4 regions of the Lentzea sp. NPDC020367 genome follow, and region 1 is predicted to be linked to each of the others. Evidence: riboswitches for the same ligand, from Rfam matches in the RefSeq annotation. Region 1 holds a riboswitch; each other region holds the start of a gene.
What was found. Region 1 has a riboswitch for cobalamin ahead of metE (5-methyltetrahydropteroyltriglutamate--homocysteine S-methyltransferase). Riboswitches for the same ligand answer to the same signal wherever they lie in the genome.

Region 1 (4,336 bases):
GACCGGCGGCTGGGCGGCGATGCGGCGCGCGAGCTTCATCGCGTGCTTCTCGTGGTTCAGCGCGTAGGAGTTGATCAGCCCCAGCTCGTACGCGCGCGGAGGGTGGATCCGTTCGCCGAGCAGGAGCATCTCCTTGGCACGCGCCAAACCGACGATCCGAGGCAGCAGGCTGGAGATCCCGCCGGTCACGCTGAGCCCGACGCCGACCTCGGGAAATCCGAACTGCGCGCTGGTCTGCGCCACGACCAGGTCGCAGCCCAGCGCGAACTCGGCGCCCGCGCCCAGCGCGTAGCCGTGGACCGCCGCGATCACGATGCCGGGGAAGTCGCGGATCGCGCGAGTCACGTCCTGGATGCGCTCCAACCGGGCCCGCGTCTGCTCCTCGGTCTCGACCGGCACCGGCTCCTTCAGGTCGTGGCCGGCGCAGAACGACTTGCCGCGGCCCGCCAGCACGATCACCCGCGCCTGGTCCTCGCGCGCCCGTGCGAACGCGGCCAGCAGGTCCTCGACCAGCGCCGGGACCACGGCGTTGAGCCGTTCCGGACGGTTCAGGTGCACCTGCGCGATGCCCTCGGCACAGGAGTAGTCGACGGTCATCTCTCCCCTTCGATCGATCGATCGATCGGGCCTGACGCTAGAGTGAGCGAGTCGGGCCGGTCAAGGGAGGCAGCATGACGACGGAGGAACGGGTCCGCGAGGCGGCCGTGCGGTTGTTCGCCGAGCGCGGCTTCCACGGCACCGGCATCCGCGACCTCGCGCAGGCCGCCGGGCTGTCGTCGGCGACGCTCTACCACTACATGGGCACCAAGGAAGACCTGCTGGTCGAGATCATGCGCACGAGCCTGACCGAGCTGATCGGCAAGGCCGAGCAGATCACCGGTGACGAGACGGACCGTCTCGTCTCGTTGGTCAAGATGCACGTGCGGGCGCACGCCGAGAAGCCGCGCGAGACGGCGGTGGTGGACGGCGAGATGCGCGCGCTGACCGGCGAGCGCCGCGAAGAGATCGTGGCGTTGCGCGACCGCTACGAGCGCTTCTGGCAGGACGCGATCGACGACGGCGTGAAGGCGCGCAAGCTGACGGTCGCCGATCCGAGCGTCGCGCGGCTCGCGTTGCTGGAGATGTGCAGCGGCGTCTCCCGGTGGTACTCCCCTGCGGGGCCGGTCAAGTTGAGTGATCTCACCATTCAGTACGCGGCTATGGCGCTGGGCATGCTCGGCGCGGCCCGCTAGGGTCGGTGCTGCCAGCGGTTCACCCGGGCTCGTTCCGGGTGGAGCAAAAGGGAACCCGGTGCGAGTCCGGGACTGCCCCGCAGCGGTGAGTGGGAACGAAAGCCGTCAGAAGCACTGGGTCTGCCAGATCTGGGAAGCGACGGCCGGTAGGAGCGAGCAACACGCCCACGAGTCCGAAGACCTGCCGCCGGTCCGCGCGCCGACCCGGTGCGCGGTGCTCCGGAGCCTCTCGGGCGGGCTGACGGGCGCGGCTGCGTGCCGTCCTGCTCGCGTGTCTCCGGTGCTTCCGCACGCTCGCGAGGAGAGAGCTTGTGACCATCGGCAGCACTGTCTTTGGTTATCCCCGAATCGGACCGAAGCGCGAACTGAAGCGCGCGGTCGAGCAGTACTGGGCCGGGAAGATCGACGAGGCCGCCCTCCGGGAGACGGCGAGGCAGCTCAGGGCGCAGACCTGGGCCGAACTGTCCGAACTGGACTCCGTTCCGTCGAACACCTTCTCGTTCTACGACCAGGTGCTCGACACGTCGTTGCTGTTCGACGCGATCCCGCAGCGGTTCCGCGACCTCGGACTGTCCGAACTGGACACCTACTTCGCGGCGGCACGAGGCCGCGACGGCGCCGCGGCCCTGGAACTGACGAAGTGGTTCGACACGAACTACCACTACCTGGTGCCGGAACTGGGCCCGGACACCGAGTTCCGGCTCGCCTGCGACAAGCCGATCGCCGAGTACCGCGAGGCGCTCGAACTCGGCGTCACGACCCGGCCGGTGCTGCTCGGCCCGGTGACGTACCTGTTGCTGGCCAAGAGCACGGTGCCCGGCTTCGAACCGCTGGCGCTGCTCGACCGCCTGCTGGAGGCGTACGTCGAACTGCTCGGCCGCCTGCGCGTCGAGGGCGTCGAGTGGGTGCAGATCGACGAACCGGCGTTCGCCGCCGACCGCACCCCGGCCGACCTGAACGCGTTGCGCCGCGCGTACCGAACGCTCAGCGGACTGCCCGGCCGGCCGAAGCTCCTGGTCACCGGCTACTACGGCGACCTCGGCGAGGCGCTGCCGATCCTGGCCGAGTCGCAGGTCGAGGCGATCGGCATCGACCTGGTCAGCGCACCGGACACGTCGGTCGCGATCCCCGCGTTGCGCGACAAGATCCTGGTGGCCGGCCTGGTCGACGGACGCAACGTGTGGCGCACCGACCTGCACGCCGCGCTGGCGAAGGCCGCGACGTTGCTGGGCTTCGCGAACGAGGTCGTCGTGTCGTCGTCCTCCACGCTGCTGCACGTGCCGTACGACCTGGACGCCGAGGACCTGGAGCCGGACGTGCAGGCGCGGCTCGCGTTCGCGCGGCAGAAGGTCCGCGAGATCGTGGTGCTGGGCAGGGCTTTGCGCGGCGGGGCCGACGGCGCCTGGGCCGACGAGGCGAAGCGCCAGGTGCCCAGCCCGCGCCGCGACGACCACGTCCGGGCGCGCATCGAGTCGTTGCGGCCGGAGCACAGTCTCCGGGCGCCGTACGAGGACCGAGCCGCCGCCCAGCAGGCCCGGCTCGGGTTGCCGCCGCTCGCGACCACGACGATCGGGTCGTTCCCGCAGACCGGCGACATCCGCAAGGCGCGCGCGGCCGTGCGCAGCGGTGAGATCACCGAGGACGAGTACGAGCAGCGGATGCGGGACGAGATCGGTCGCGTGATCGATCTGCAGGAGGACATCGGCCTGGACGTGCTGGTGCACGGCGAACCCGAGCGCAACGACATGGTCCAGTACTTCGCCGAGCACCTGGAAGGCTTCGCCAGCACGCAGTTCGCGTGGGTGCAGTCGTACGGGTCGCGGTGCGTGCGGCCGCCGATCATCCACGGTGACGTGTCCCGGCCGAAGCCGATGACGGTGCCGTGGAGCACCTACGCGCAGTCGCTGACGTCCAAGCCGGTCAAGGGAATGCTGACCGGTCCGGTGACGATCCTCGCGTGGTCGTTCGTCCGCGACGACCAGCCGCTGGCCGACACCGCGGCTCAGGTGGCGCTGGCGTTGCGCGACGAGATCCGCGACCTGGAGGCCGCCGGGATCCGGGTGGTGCAGGTCGACGAACCGGCGTTGCGCGAACTGCTTCCGTTGCGCCGGAAGGACCAACCGGCGTACCTGGAGTGGTCGGTCGGCGCGTTCCGGCTCGCCACCGCGGGCGCGACGCCGGGCACCCAGATCCACACCCACCTGTGCTACTCGGAGTTCGGCGAGGTGCTCGGCGCGATCTCCGACCTCGACGCCGACGTCACGACGATCGAGGCCGCGCGGTCCAAGATGGAGATCCTGGAGGGCCTGGAGTTCCCGCGCGGCATCGGTCCCGGCGTCTACGACATCCACTCACCGCTGGTGCCGAGCGAGGACGACATCGTTTCGCTGATCACCGAAGCGGTGCGCGCGGTGCCAGGTGAACGTTTGTGGATCAACCCCGACTGCGGGTTGAAGACGCGCGGTTACGCCGAGGTGGAGCCCGCGTTGCGAAACCTGGTCGCGGCGACCCGTCGCATGAGGGCTCAGCTGGGCTGATGAGAGCGCGACCCCGGGACGTGATCGATTCCGTCCCGGGGTTGTTAATTTCCCGGTATGGCAAAGATTTGGCGAAGTACCTAGACGTGAACGTGGTTCATGTACCACCTTCGGCCTCGCAAGCCTCGCTCCCCTGCACCCCGGAGGCCTCTGTTGAGGAAGAAGCTCCTGTCCGCGCTCGCCGGCGCACTGCTGATCACGGCACTGTTCCCCGGCATCGCGCTCGCTGACCCGCCCCGGGCCATCCCCGCCAACTACGAGGAGGCCGACGGCAAGTGGCAGCCGGCGTTCGACTACGACGGCGACGGCTGCTACCCCACCCCGGCGATCTCGCCGACCGGTGACATCGCGCCCGGCCTGAAGAACTCGGGCGCGCTGAACGGCAACTGCCACGACAGGTCCGACCTGGACAACACCAACTCCTACAGTCGTTCCAAGTGCAACAACGGCTGGTGCGCCTACCTGTACGACCTGTACTTCGAGAAGGACCAGGCCGTTCCGCTGATCGACTGCTGCGGCCACCGCCACGACATCGAGCACGTGGTCGTCTGGGTGCAGAACGACGTG
Region 2 (4,336 bases), on a different contig from region 1:
CGAGGAACGGGTAGACCAGCGGCAGGTCGCCGAGCGCCGCGTCCGTGCCGCAGGACGCCGACATGCCGACGGTCTTGCCCGGCAACCACTCCAGGTTGCCGTGCTTGCCGACGTGCACGACCGCGTCCGCGCCGAAGTTCGACTCGATCCACCGGTACGCCGCGAGGTAGTGGTGCGACGGCGGCAGGTCCGGGTCGTGGTAGATCGCGATGGGGTTCTCGCCGAACCCGCGCGGCGGCTGCACGATCACGACGACGTTGTTGGACCGCAACGCGGCCAGCACGATCTCGCCGTCCTTGGACTTGGAGTGGTCGACGAAGAGCGTGCCCGGTGCCTCGCCCCAGTGCTCCTGCATCGACTCGCGGAAGTCTTCGGGCAGCGTCTCGTAGAACTCCCGGTAGTCCGCCGCGGCGATGCGCACGGGGTTGCTCTCGAACTGCTCCTGCGTCAGCCAGTCCGCGTCCTGGCCACCGGCCGCGATCAACGCGTGGATCAACGCGTCGCCGTCCAGCTCCTGCACGCCCGGCAGCGCGTCACCGATGTCGTAACCGTGCTCCTGCATGGCCTTCAGCAGCCGCACGGTCGACGCCGGCGTGTCCAGGCCGACCGCGTTGCCGATGCGGGAGTGCTTGGTCGGGTACGCCGACAGCATCACCGCGATCCTGCGCTCGGCCACCGGGATGTGCCGCAGCCTGCCGTGCCGGACCGCGATGCCCGCGACGCGCAGCGCCCGTTCCGGGTCGGCCACGTAGACGGTCAGCCCGTCCTCGTCGATCTCCTTGAAGGAGAACGGAACCGTGATGATCCGGCCGTCGAACTCGGGGATCGCGACCTGGGTCGCGGTGTCCAAAGGAGACAGTCCGTCGTCGTTCTCGTCCCACGAGTCGCGGCTCGACGTGAGGCACAACCCCTGCAGGATCGGCACGTCGAGCGCGGCCAGCGCGCCGACGTCCCACGCGTCGTCGTCGCCACCCGCCGAGGCCTTCGCGGGGTTCGTGCCACCCGCCGCGAGCACCGTTACGACGAGCGCGTCGGCCTGCCTGAGGGTGTCGAGCAGCTCGGGTTCGGCGGTGCGCAGCGAGGAGCAGAAGACCGGCAGGGGCTTGCCGCCCTTGGCCTCGATCGCGTCGCACAGGGCGTGCACGAACGCCGTGTTCCCGGCCACGTGGTGCGCCCGGTAGTAGAGCACCGCGACCGTCGGACCTTCTGGCGTTCCCTCGCGCTCCAGCACACCCCACGTGGGGGTGGCGGCGGGGGCCTCGAAGCCGTGGCCGGTCAGCAGCACGGTGTCCGACAGGAACTTGTGCAGCTCGGTGAGGTTCGCCGGACCGCCGTGCGCGAGGTAGAGGTGCGCCTCGGCGCACACGCCACCGGGCACCGTCGACAGCTCCATCAGCGCCGCGTCGGGCTGCATCTCACCGCCGAGCACCACCACGGGCAGCCCGCCGGCCAGCAGCCAGTCGAGGCCTTCCTCCCACATCCGGCGGCCGCCGAGGATGCGCACGAGGACCAGGTCCACGCCGTCGACGAGCACGGGCAGGTCGTCGGTCGTGAGTCGCGCGGGGTTGCCGAGCCGGTACTCGGCACCGCTCGCACGCGCCGACAGCAGGTCGGTGTCGGAGGTCGACAGCAGCAGGATCACGCAGGCTCCATCCCTCGTGGGGTCCTCGCCCCAAAATGCGGGTGACTGGCGAAGCGGAGTTCCTGACTCCCAGCGGTGTTCGCTGGTCACAGTGGCGGGACCGCGCCGGATTCACACCGGCTTCCTCCTGCGCTTCGTCGTTCGGGCTCACCCTAACCGGCGGGTTACAGTCCGACCTATGCGTAGTCACCCGGACGCCTGCCCCGGCGCCGTCGAGCTGCACGCCGCGGCCGACGGCGGGCTGGCGCGCATCCGGGTACCCGGCGGCACTCTTTCCGCTGCTCAGTGGGACGTCGTGCGCCTCGCCGCGCTCGAACTGGGTTCCGGCTCGATCGAGCTGACCTCCCGGGCGAACCTCCAGATCAGGGGCCTGGCGGACGGCGTGGAACTGGGCACGCGACTGACCGCGGCCGGGCTCCTGCCCTCCGCGTCGCACGAGCGGATCCGCAACATCATCGCGGCACCGCTGGAGGACAACCAGGCACTGGTCGACGCGATCGACACGGCCCTGTGCGCGGACCCGGCGCTGGCGGATCTGCCGGGCAGGTTCCTGGTGACGGTCGGGGCCTCGGTGAGCGGGTTGGGAGGGGACTTCGGCCTGGTCAACGACGTGCTTCTGCTCGCCGGTCGCGACACCGGCGTCCGCGTCACCGACCCCGTCGACGCGGTGGTGACCGCCGCCCGCCTCTTCCAGCAGCTCCGCGGCCAGGCCTGGCGCCTGTCCGAAGTGGACGACGGTGTGCGAAAGATCACCGCTCACTTCGGTGCCACCGACGCCCCGCGCATCACCCCGGCTGTGACGCCTGTCGCACCTTCACCTTTGACGCCAGGCGTGCCGCTCGGCCGGCTCGACGCTCACCAGCTCCCCGGCGTCGCCCTCCGCCTGACCCCGTGGCGCAGCCTGGTCGTCCCCGAAGGCACCGACACCACCGGCCTGATCACCGACCCGGCCTCCCCGTGGCACGGCGTCAGCGCCTGCACCGGCCGCCCGGGCTGCGCGAAGTCGCTCTCCGACGTGCGAGCTGACGCGCGAGCCTGGCTCGGAACCCCGCACGACCGCCCCGTTCACTGGTCAGGCTGTGCCCGCCGCTGCGGTCGTCCCGCAGGCGATGTGACCGAGTTCGTCGCGACCGGCGACGGCTACGAGGAGATCCGTTGACGCAGTACATCAAGGACGGGGCGGAGATCTACCGCCAGTCCTTCGCCACCATTCGCGCGGAGTCGGACCTCACCAGGTTCCCCGGCGACGTCGCGAAAGTCGTCGTCCGCATGATCCACGCGTGCGGCATGACCGATCTGCCGACCGACGTCGCCTTCTCGCCGAACGTCGTCCGCGACGCCCGTGCGGCACTGCGGGCGGGCGCGCCGATCCTGTGCGATGCCAACATGGTCGCGTCCGGCGTGACCCGCCGCCGCCTGCCCAAGGACAACGAAGTCCTTTGCTACCTGGGAGATCCGCGCACCCCCACGCGAGCCCAGGAGATCGGCAACACGCGCAGCGCCGCCGCGCTCGAACTGCTCGCGGACCGGTTCGACGGCGCGGTGATCGCGATCGGCAACGCCCCCACGGCGTTGTTCCACCTCCTCGACCTGATCGCCGCCGGAGCTCCGCGACCCGCCGCGGTACTGGGCATCCCGGTCGGGTTCATCGGGGCGGCGGAGTCCAAGGAAGCTTTGGCCGCAACGGATCTGGAGCACCTCGTGGTGCGCGGCCGGCGCGGCGGCAGTGCCATGACGGCGGCGGCCATCAACGCGATCGCGAGCGAGGAAGAATGACGGGCAAGCTCTACGGCGTCGGCCTGGGTCCCGGCGACCCGGAACTCGTGACGGTCAAGGCCGCGCGACTCATCAACGAAGCCGACGTGGTGGCGTTCCACAGCGCCCGGCACGGCAAGTCGGTCGCGAAGACCATTGCGGCCCAGTACTTCCGCAGCCAGGACGATCCGAACCCGCAGATCGTGGAACAGCTCGTCTACCCGGTCACCACCGAGGACACGGACGACTACCAGGGCGAGATCGACGCCTTCTACGAGGAGGCCGCCGCCAAGCTGGCCGCGCACCTCGACGCCGGCCGCGACGTCGTCGTGCTGGCCGCCGGGGACCCGTTCTTCTACGGCTCCTACATGCACATGCACAAACGCCTGGCCGACCGGTACGAGTGGGAAGTGGTCCCCGGCGTCACGTCCGTCAGCGGTGCTTCAGCAGTGCTCGGCACTCCGCTCGTGGAACGCGACGAGGTGCTCACGATCCTGCCGGGCACGTTGCCGCCCGCCGAGCTCGCGACCAGGCTCGCCGACACCGACAGCGCCGCGATCCTCAAGCTGGGCCGCACTTTCGCCAACGTCCGCGCGGCCCTCGAAGCGTCCGGCAGGCTCGACGGCGCGTGGTACGTCGAACGCGCCACCACCGGCCGCCAGAAGATGTCGCCGCTGGCCGACGTCGATCCCGAGAGCGTCCCGTACTTCTCGCTCGCCCTGCTGCCGAGCCAGTCCAAGCCCGCCAAGCCGAAGGGCGAGGTCGTGGTCATCGGCCTCGGCCCCGGCTCCCGCGACTGGCTCACCCCGGAGGCCCGCCAGGAGCTCGAGGCCGCCGACGAACTGGTCGGCTACAGCACCTACCTCAACCGCGTTCCCGAGCGGCCAGGCCAGAAGCGCCACTCCTCGCACAACCAGGTCGAGTCCGAACGCGCGGCCT
Region 3 (4,336 bases), on a different contig from region 1:
CTGGGCAAGAACACCATCCCGTTCGTCGACATCGACACCAACGGTGACGGCACGGCGGACTTCGAGGTGTTCGCGACCCGCCTGACCGACACCGACCTGCTGGTCGCGTCCACGGTGGACCTGAAGACGGGCGAGACCGTCGACATCCAGGGCGTCAACGGCCTGTTCGGCGACGTCGACGCGAACGTCCAGGACACCAACGTCGTCGTCCTGCCGGTGCTGCTCAGCGCACTGGGCATCGACGCGACGAAGGACACGGCGCGCCTCTCGTACGTCGTGGGCGTCGGTGGCTACTACGCCGCGCCGGGCAACGCGAACAAGCTCGTCGACGTCATCGACCGCAACCTGTCCTACGACCCGCTCAAGCCGGGTCTGTGGGCGCAGGGCGGCGGCGACGCGGCGCTCTCGTACCTCGCGAAGCCGGGTACCGCGCTCGTGGTGAACAAGAACGAGGCCTCGCTGAAGGCCGACAAGTCCGAGGGTCTGCTGGTCCTGAACCACCACAACGCCAACGGTGACCGCGCGTCGGTCGTCCTGGTGAAGTCGAGTGGCCGGGGCAGCGCCTACTAGATCGGATGTTTCACGAGAGGCCCGGTTCTTCGTTTGGAACCGGGCCTCTCGGCATGTCACGGCCAGGAACTGCCTCCCGTCACCCCTTGACGCGACCCCGTTCCTGCGGTCGAGTGACACTCGAAAGTGGGATATGGGCCGTGTGGGTGTCCCGCAGTACGGGAGATAACACCCCGATGGGGTGTCCGGCATGCGGCGGGCGGCCTGGATGCCGGTAGCCTTTCGCGAAGGAAAGTAGTCCCACCAATTGGGGACTGACACCTGGGAGGTGTGTGGATGCGGCTCGCAGTGATCCCAGGAGACGGGATCGGGCCCGAGGTCATCGCTGAGGCCCTGAAGGTCCTCGGAGAGGTCGTTCCGGCGGCCGAGATCACTCGCTACGACCTCGGCGCGGCGCGCTGGCACGCCACGGGAGAGTTGTTGCCCGAGTCGGTGCTGGGAGAGCTTCGCCAGCACGACGCGATCCTGCTCGGCGCGGTGGGCGACCCGTCGGTGCCGAGCGGAATTCTGGAGCGGGGCCTGCTTCTGAGGCTGCGCTTCGAACTCGACCACCACGTGAACCTCCGCCCGGCTCGTCTCTACCCCGGTGTCCGCAGCCCGCTCGCGGACCCGCCGGAGATCGACATGGTGGTGGTCCGCGAGGGCACGGAAGGCCCGTACGCGGGCAACGGCGGCCTGCTCCGCAAGGACACGCCGCACGAGATCGCCACCGAGGTCTCGCTGAACACCTCGTTCGGCGTCGAGCGCGTGGTCCGGGACGCCTTCGCGCGTGCGTCGAACCGTCAGCGCCGGCACCTGACCTTGGTGCACAAGACGAACGTCCTCACGCACGCCGGCTCGTTGTGGTCGCGCGTCGTGGAGGAGGTCTCGCTGCAGCACCCGGACGTCACCGTGGCCTACCAGCACGTGGACGCGGCGACCATTCACATGGTCACCGACCCGGGCCGTTACGACGTGATCGTCACCGACAACCTGTTCGGCGACATCCTGACCGACCTCGCCGCCGCCGTCACGGGTGGCATCGGCCTGGCCGCGTCGGGAAACATGGACGTGACCCGTCGCAACCCGTCGATGTTCGAGCCGGTGCACGGTTCGGCGCCGGACATCGCGGGCCAGGGCATCGCGGACCCGACGGCCGCCGTGCTGTCGGTCGCGCTGCTGCTCGACCACCTCGGCGAGCACGAGTCGGCCCGCCGGATCGAGGCCTCCGTGGCCTTTGATCTCGCTACCAGGGACCACCAGTCGCCTGGGGCCACCTACGCCATCGGCGATCGTCTCGCGGCACTCGTGTCGTCGAACGTCCGCACTGGCTGAGGTTCATCCGCTCGACGTTTTGAAGCCCGGCCGGATTTCTCCGGCCGGGCTTCGGCGTTTCCGCGCGTCGATCAGAGCTGGCCGTTGGCCTCACGCCACGCGCGCTCCTTCTTGATCCACTCGTTGTCCTGCGGGAACTCGTCGATCGTCGGCACGCGCCGGATCTCGGTCTTGAACCCCGGGCCTGCCAGCGGCATGCGCTTGGCCCACTCGATCGCTTCTTCCTTCGACGAGACGTTGAGCAGGTAGAAGCCGTTGAACAGCTCCTTGGTCTCGCCGTACGGGCCGTCCGTGACGACCGGCGGCTCGGCGGAGTAGTCCACGACGACGCCCTCGGACGGCTCGGAGAGACCCTCGGCGGCCAGCAGCACACCGGCGCGGATCAGCTCCTCGTTGAACGCGCCGACCGTCTCCAGCATCTTGTCGAAGTCGACCTCGCCCATGTTGGCGAAGCCCTCGTCGGTGGCGCGCATGATCAGGATGTACTTCACGGTGGATCTCCTCGCTCGGTGTCTTTCTCGGTGACGTCCACAGGTCGAACGGGCCGTGGGCCGGATCGACATCACACCCGAAAATTTTCGAACTTTCTGTTTCCGCAGGTAGGGTCGCCTCAGTCGTGCGTGGGGGAAGACCGGTCGAAGTCCGGCGCTGACCCGCAACGGTAGGTCTCCTGATCAGGAGACGAGCCCGAACACCCGCTCACGGTGACCGAGAAGTTCCGACTCCGCCGTGGACTGCGGGAAGGACCCAGTGCTCTCCAAGATCAGCGTGCTCGTCGGCGTGCTCGCCGTCAGTCTCGTCGCGGGCGTCGCGCTCGGCCCCGTCTCCGTTCCGTTCGGCCTCACGCTCGAACTGCTGTGGGCGGCGCTGACCGGCGGCACGATCCCCGCCGACCTCGCCGGGCAGTACCACATCGTCTGGGACATCCGGCTTCCCCGCGTTCTGCTCGCGGCCGTCGTCGGCGCCGGCCTGAGCACGGTCGGCGTCGCGATTCAGGCGATGGTGCGCAACGCGTTGGCCGACCCTTACGTGCTCGGCATCTCGTCGGGCGCGAGCGTGGGCGCGACGGCGGTGGCGACGCTCGGCATCCTGTCCGGTCTCGGCGTCTACGCGTTGTCGGTGGGAGCGTTCCTGACCGGTCTTGGCGCTACCGCCCTGGTCTACATCACCGCACGCACGAGCCGAGGGCTCACACCGTTGCGGCTCGTGTTGACCGGGACGGCGCTCGCGTACGGGTTCTCCGCCGTGGCGATGCTGCTGGTGTTCCAGGCACCGCGCGGTGAGGCGGCGCGGGCCGCGATGTTCTGGTTGCTCGGCAGCCTCGGCGGGGCGAACTGGCAGTCGCTGCCCGTCGCCGCCGTGGTGACCGCGGCCGGCATCGTCTACCTGGCGACCAAGGCGCGGCAGCTCAACGCGCTGGCGATGGGCGACGAGACCGCGACCACGCTCGGCGTGGCGGTCAACCGGTTCCGCACGCACCTGTTCGTCGTCACCGCGGCCATGACCGGTGTGCTGGTGGCGGTCAGCGGTGCCGTCGGGTTCGTCGGACTGATGCTGCCGCACCTGACGCGCATGGTCGTGGGCGCCGACCACCGCAAGGTCCTGGCGCTCGCACCGCTGGCCGGAGCGTCGTTCCTGGTCTGGGTGGACGTGGCCGCGCGGATGCTCGCGGCGCCGGAGGAACTCCCGCTCGGCGTCATCACGGCCGCACTCGGCGTGCCTTGCTTCATCTTCCTGATGCGTCGCAAGTCCTACGTCTTCGGAGGCCGCTGATGCGCGTCGAGCTGCACGACGTCGCTGTCCGGAACATCATCTCCGACGTTTCTTTGCACGCCTCTCGCGAGGTCGTCGGCATCGTGGGCCCGAACGGCAGCGGCAAGTCCACGACGCTGCGCTGCGTGTACCGGGCGTTGAAGCCGGACGCCGGAACTGTGCTGCTCGACGGCTTGAACGTCCACAAACGACACGATGTCGCCCGCCACCTCGCGGCGTTGACGCAGGAGTCGCAGGTCGAGTTCGACTTCACGGTCACCGAGGTCGTGGAGATGGGCCGGCTGCCGCACGACCGCGATCCTTCGCGTGATGTCCGGGTGGTGGCCGAGGCATTGGCCACTGTGGACGTTTCGCATCTCGCTTCGCGCAGCTTCCTCAGTTTGTCCGGTGGTGAGCGCCAGCGCGTGCTCATCGCCCGTGCGATCGCCCAGGAGCCGCGGGTGCTCGTGCTGGACGAGCCCACGAACCATCTCGACATTCGCCATCAGCTCGACGTTCTCCGGCTCACGCGTGGGCTGGGGATCACGGTGCTGACGGTTCTGCACGATCTGAACCTCGCCGCATCTTTTTGTGACCGCCTTTACGTGTTGGACGAAGGGCGGATCGTTGCGTCCGGCACACCGGTCGAGGTGTTGGTCCCCGAGCTGATCGCCAAGGTTTTCCACGTCACCGCGCACGT
Region 4 (4,336 bases), 590 kb from region 1:
CTTCGCCTACGTCTACTTCCTGCGGTCGCGCGGGCTGCTGAACGGCCTCGCGTCGGGCACCAACTGGGTGTTCCGCGACGAGTCGATGCACATGGCGTTCGCGTTCGACGTCGTGGACACCGTGCGCCGCGAGGAGCCGGACCTGTTCGACGACTCCTTGTACGAGGAGGTCAAGCAGATGCTGCGCGAGGCCGTCGACGCCGAGGTGCAGTTCGCGGAGGACCTGCTCGGTGGAGGCGTCGCCGGCATGTCGGTGGCGGACATGCGGTCCTATTTGGAGCATGTCGCGGACCGGCGGCTGCAGGTGCTCGGAATCGAGCCGATCTACGGTTCCAAGAACCCGTTCGCGTTCATGGAGCTGCAGGACGTGCAGGAGCTGTCGAACTTCTTCGAGCGCCGGGTCTCGGCCTACCAGGTCGGCGTGACCGGCACGGTGGCGTTCGACGAGGACTTCTGAGTCGTGCCGGTGCGGTGCCCCTGGCCGGGAACTCCGGTCAGGGGCACCGCTTCGTCAGCAGGCGAGCGTCGGCGCGGCGGGGTTGCCGCCGCCGTCGAGGTTCGCGAGCTTGACGCCGGTCAGGCCGAGCACCGCCTGGGCCGTGGCACGCGGAGCGGTCGCCTGGTCGAATCCCGTTGCGTCGTAGGCGATCGCGCCTCGGTCCGCTGCGGCACCCGAGCAGCCGACCGCGAGCGAACGCAGGAACTGCCGTGCCTGCGTCGCGGCGGCCGGGCGGTGACCGGCCAGCGCCTGCGCGGCCAGGCCGGTGCTGTTCGCGTTGGAAGCGTTGGTGCCGACGGAGAAACCGCCGTCGGCGTTCTGCTTCGACGCGAGCCACGTGGTGCCTTCGGCGGCGTTGACGTTGTCACCGGTGGCGCGCAACGCCTGCACGACCAAGGCGGTCGAGTCCACGTCGCTGGCGCACGGGGTCTGGCCGAAGTTCAGCGGGAAACCCCCGTCGGGGCACTGGGTTCCGGCGAGGAAGGCCTTGGCCGACGCGGGCGTGCCACCTGGCGTGCGCTCGAGGGCCAGCAGCGCCAGGGACTGGGTGAAGGCGTTGGAGAAGTCACCGAAGTCCGAGCGGTCGGAGAACCTGCCCGACGGCGCGAGCAGGCCACGCAGACCGGCTTCCAGGTCGACACCGCCGAACGCGTTGCCGTTCTTGTGCCGCACCTTCGCCGCCAGCAACAGCTTGGCGTGCGCGCCCGCGTAGGCCTCGGTGCCGGAACCGACGTACCCGGTGGTGATCTCCGGCTTCGCCAGCCACGTGATGGCCTTCTCGGCGTTGGTGTCCGAGGAACGGGCGGCGGCGAACGCGAAGATCGCGTCGATCGTCAGGCCCTGGTCCGGGAACTTCTGACCGCCGAAGTCGGCCTCGAACCGTTCGCCGTCGACCAGTTGCCGGGCGAGCCAGCCCGCAGCGGCGTCGGACTTGTTGTGCGTGGCCGCCACCGCGGGGGTGACAGCGGTGCCAATGCCCAGCATCAGGACAGCAGCGAGCACCAGACGTCTCATGAGAACCCTTTCCCGCACTTCCACGACAGGAGTTGGTGAACACCGCGCGATGCGGGTGACCGGGCTTGCCGCGGAGGGCACACCGTTGCGGGACAGCGCCGGATTCTCACCGGACTTCCCCCGCGTCGCGCTGAACGCCCAACAGGTTCTCATGCCGCGCAAGGCCTCGTACCGGGTACGGATGTGACGCTCGCCTCCGACCCCGAAGGCGGTGCCGAACAGCGGTTTCCAGGTGTTAACCTCGCTCGGCTCGACAACTTCATACCTCGCCCGTGACGGGGAAGCCGGTCGGAATCCGGCACTGTCGCGCAACCGTGGGCCACTGTTTCCAGTGGCGAGTCGGGTCACCATCCGGGCGGGGTGAACGGACCGACCGCTGTCGCGAAACGCAGGGGTGGCTGCCGGCGCCCCGCGCCGTCTCCTCTCCTCGAGCAGCACGAGGAGGGGGAGAGAAATGACCCGGCGCAGGAGCCTGGCCGCACTGGCGTTCGCCGTCGGCGCGGGCCTGATCGCCACGACGATCGCCGGAACCGCGGCCGCCGCGGGAGATCGCGACGCCGCCCACTCCAGCTCCGTGTGGCTCTCCCACCAGCTGCGACCCGACGGCACCCTGGAGAACCCGCTCGGCGGCGACCTGCCCGACCACGGTCTGATGCTCGACCTGGTCTTCGCGATGCACGCCTCGGGCGACGGCGCGCTCGCCGAGCCGATCATGAAGTTCCTGGACGACCAGGGACACGCCACCGACTACTTCACCTGGGACGGCCTCGCTCCAGGCCAGGGCTTCGACCAGATCATCGTCGGCGGCGCGGTGGCCAAGACCCTGCTCGCCGCCCAGATCTCCGGCCGTGATCCGCGTGCCTTCGACGGCCACGACATGGTCGCCGAGACGAAGGCGGCGATCCGGCGCTCGGGAGTCGACGCCGGCCGGGTCAGCGACTACTCGAAGAACCCCGAGTGGGCGGACATGGTGAACAACAACGCCAACATGTTCGGCCAGTCCCTCGCCGTGATCGGACTGGCCGTGGCGGGGGAGAACGACCAGCCCGCCATCGACAAGATGGTGACGCAGCAGTGTTCCGAGGGCTACTTCCGGATCTTCTTCGGGTACGTCCAGGGACCTGAGGGCCTCAAGGTGTCCTCGTGTGACGAGGGGAAGGCGGACGGCTCGTCGTCGCCGGACGGTGACGCGACGGGCCTCGCGCTGTCGGCCATGCTCGCGGCGAAGCGCGCTGGGGCGACCGGGCTCGACGAGCCGATCGCGAGGACCGTGACGTGGTTGAAGAACAACCAATCCGCCGGTGGTGGCTGGGGTGGTGGTGTCGGGACCGAGGCGCCGAACACCAACAGCACCGGCCTGATCGTGCAGGCGCTCGCGGACGCGGGCGGCGCGGGTCCTGAGGTCGCCAGGGGCGTCGAGTTCCTGAAGTCCGCGCAGGCCGGCGCGTCCGACGCGGGTACCGCGCTGGCCGGGCAGATCGGTGCGATCGCGTACAACCCGGCCTCGTACCAGGCGGCGCGCACCGGCGGCATCTCCGGCATCGACACGTGGATCAGGGCGAGTGCGCAGGCCTCGCTCGGGTTGTCGCAGATCGGGTTGTACGCGCTGGCCAAGGGCGACGTGCCCGAGCCGACCCCGACCACCACGACGGCGAGCAGCACCCCGACGACGACCACGGCGGCACAGGGCACCACGACCACGCCACCACCCGTGCACACCAAGACCACGACCGTTCAGGCGCCCGCGCCGACGACCAAGCCGAAGGCCGTGGTCCGCCAGCCCGCCCCGGCGCCGAAGACCGTCCAACCGGCCGCGACGACGTCCGCCGCGAAGCTCGGCGCCTACCTGGCCGACAAGCTCGTGCGCGGCGACCACGTCGAGGTCACCGAGAACGACAGGACCTACGTCGACTACGACGCGACCGCGGACCTGGTGCTGGCCCTGCACGCGCTGGGCGAGCAGCAGGAAGCCGCGAAGAAGGCCTCGGAGTTTCTGCTGACACCGGACGCGATCAACGCCTACGCGCACGGCGCCGGGCAGGAGACCGGCGACGCCGCCTACGCCGAACCGCTCGCGAAGCTCGTGGTCCTGGCCCAGTTCCAGAAGTCCGACGACCTCGCGAACCGGTTGCGCGCCGACTTGGCGGCACTGCGGGGCGCGGACGGCCTGTTCACCGACACCGGTTCGTTCGCGGACTCCGAGGACTCCGTCCGCCGCCACACCTGGGCGGTGCTCGCCACCGTCGCCGACCCCGGCCAGGCGATCGAGGCGCTGGCCGCCCGTCAGTGCGAGGACGGCACGTTCCCGGAACGCATGGACGACGCCGACTGCGAGGACGGCGATCTCGCCTCCACCGCCGCCGCGGTCACCGCGCTGAACAGCAGGCCGTTCACCGAGGACGCGCCCGTCGCCCAGGCCCCGGCCGAGTGGTCGAAGGAGCGCGCGGCCGCGTTCGTGAAGGCGATCTCGTTGCTCGGCACCAAGCCGAACGGCAAGGGCATGGTCGACGACGACGGTGGCGCGCCCTCCATCGCGTTGAGCGCCTCGGTCGCGGGTGCTCGTCAGGCAGCGGGCCTGGACGTGAGCGGTACCGCGAAGACCATCGGCGGAATGGTGCTCGCCGACGGGGGCCTGCCGCGGGTGTCCGGCGGTGACGGCACGACCGACTTCGGCACGAGTCTCGTTGCCGCACAAGGCATCGCCGGCCGATCCTGGATCAGCGCGGACGGTTCTCCGCTGTCACCGGTGGTGCGCCTGCCGCTGGCGGACGCCAAGCCGGTCCCCGCGCTGGTCGCCCAGAACGCTCCGTGGCACCCGCCGCT

Region 2: it holds a riboswitch for cobalamin, as region 1 does, so the genes downstream of both, cobN (cobaltochelatase subunit CobN) here and metE (5-methyltetrahydropteroyltriglutamate--homocysteine S-methyltransferase) in region 1, are expected to answer to the same signal.
Region 3: it holds a riboswitch for cobalamin, as region 1 does, so the genes downstream of both, ACH413_RS42965 (iron ABC transporter permease) here and metE (5-methyltetrahydropteroyltriglutamate--homocysteine S-methyltransferase) in region 1, are expected to answer to the same signal.
Region 4: it holds a riboswitch for cobalamin, as region 1 does, so the genes downstream of both, ACH413_RS03450 (hypothetical protein) here and metE (5-methyltetrahydropteroyltriglutamate--homocysteine S-methyltransferase) in region 1, are expected to answer to the same signal.

The regions. Positions count from the first base shown of each region.
Region 1 is NZ_JBIRVV010000001.1:189,920-194,255, reverse strand. Features, by position in the region: gene ACH413_RS00935 (enoyl-CoA hydratase/isomerase family protein) at 1-597, opposite strand, end outside; gene ACH413_RS00930 (TetR/AcrR family transcriptional regulator) at 672-1,232, shown strand; cobalamin riboswitch at 1,231-1,436, shown strand; gene metE (5-methyltetrahydropteroyltriglutamate--homocysteine S-methyltransferase) at 1,544-3,769, shown strand; gene ACH413_RS00920 (NPP1 family protein) at 3,923-4,336, shown strand, end outside.
Region 2 is NZ_JBIRVV010000006.1:261,426-265,761, reverse strand. Features, by position in the region: gene cobN (cobaltochelatase subunit CobN) at 1-1,642, opposite strand, end outside; cobalamin riboswitch at 1,677-1,812, opposite strand; gene ACH413_RS26435 (hypothetical protein) at 1,821-2,801, shown strand; gene ACH413_RS26430 (precorrin-8X methylmutase) at 2,798-3,418, shown strand; gene ACH413_RS26425 (precorrin-2 C(20)-methyltransferase) at 3,415-4,336, shown strand, end outside.
Region 3 is NZ_JBIRVV010000020.1:33,510-37,845, forward strand. Features, by position in the region: gene ACH413_RS42950 (S8 family serine peptidase) at 1-570, shown strand, start outside; gene ACH413_RS42955 (3-isopropylmalate dehydrogenase) at 847-1,884, shown strand; gene ACH413_RS42960 (YciI family protein) at 1,956-2,375, opposite strand; cobalamin riboswitch at 2,470-2,602, shown strand; gene ACH413_RS42965 (iron ABC transporter permease) at 2,635-3,657, shown strand; gene ACH413_RS42970 (ABC transporter ATP-binding protein) at 3,657-4,336, shown strand, end outside.
Region 4 is NZ_JBIRVV010000001.1:775,179-779,514, forward strand. Features, by position in the region: gene ACH413_RS03440 (ribonucleotide-diphosphate reductase subunit beta) at 1-457, shown strand, start outside; gene ACH413_RS03445 (prenyltransferase/squalene oxidase repeat-containing protein) at 512-1,513, opposite strand; cobalamin riboswitch at 1,546-1,672, opposite strand; cobalamin riboswitch at 1,743-1,884, shown strand; gene ACH413_RS03450 (hypothetical protein) at 1,968-4,336, shown strand, end outside.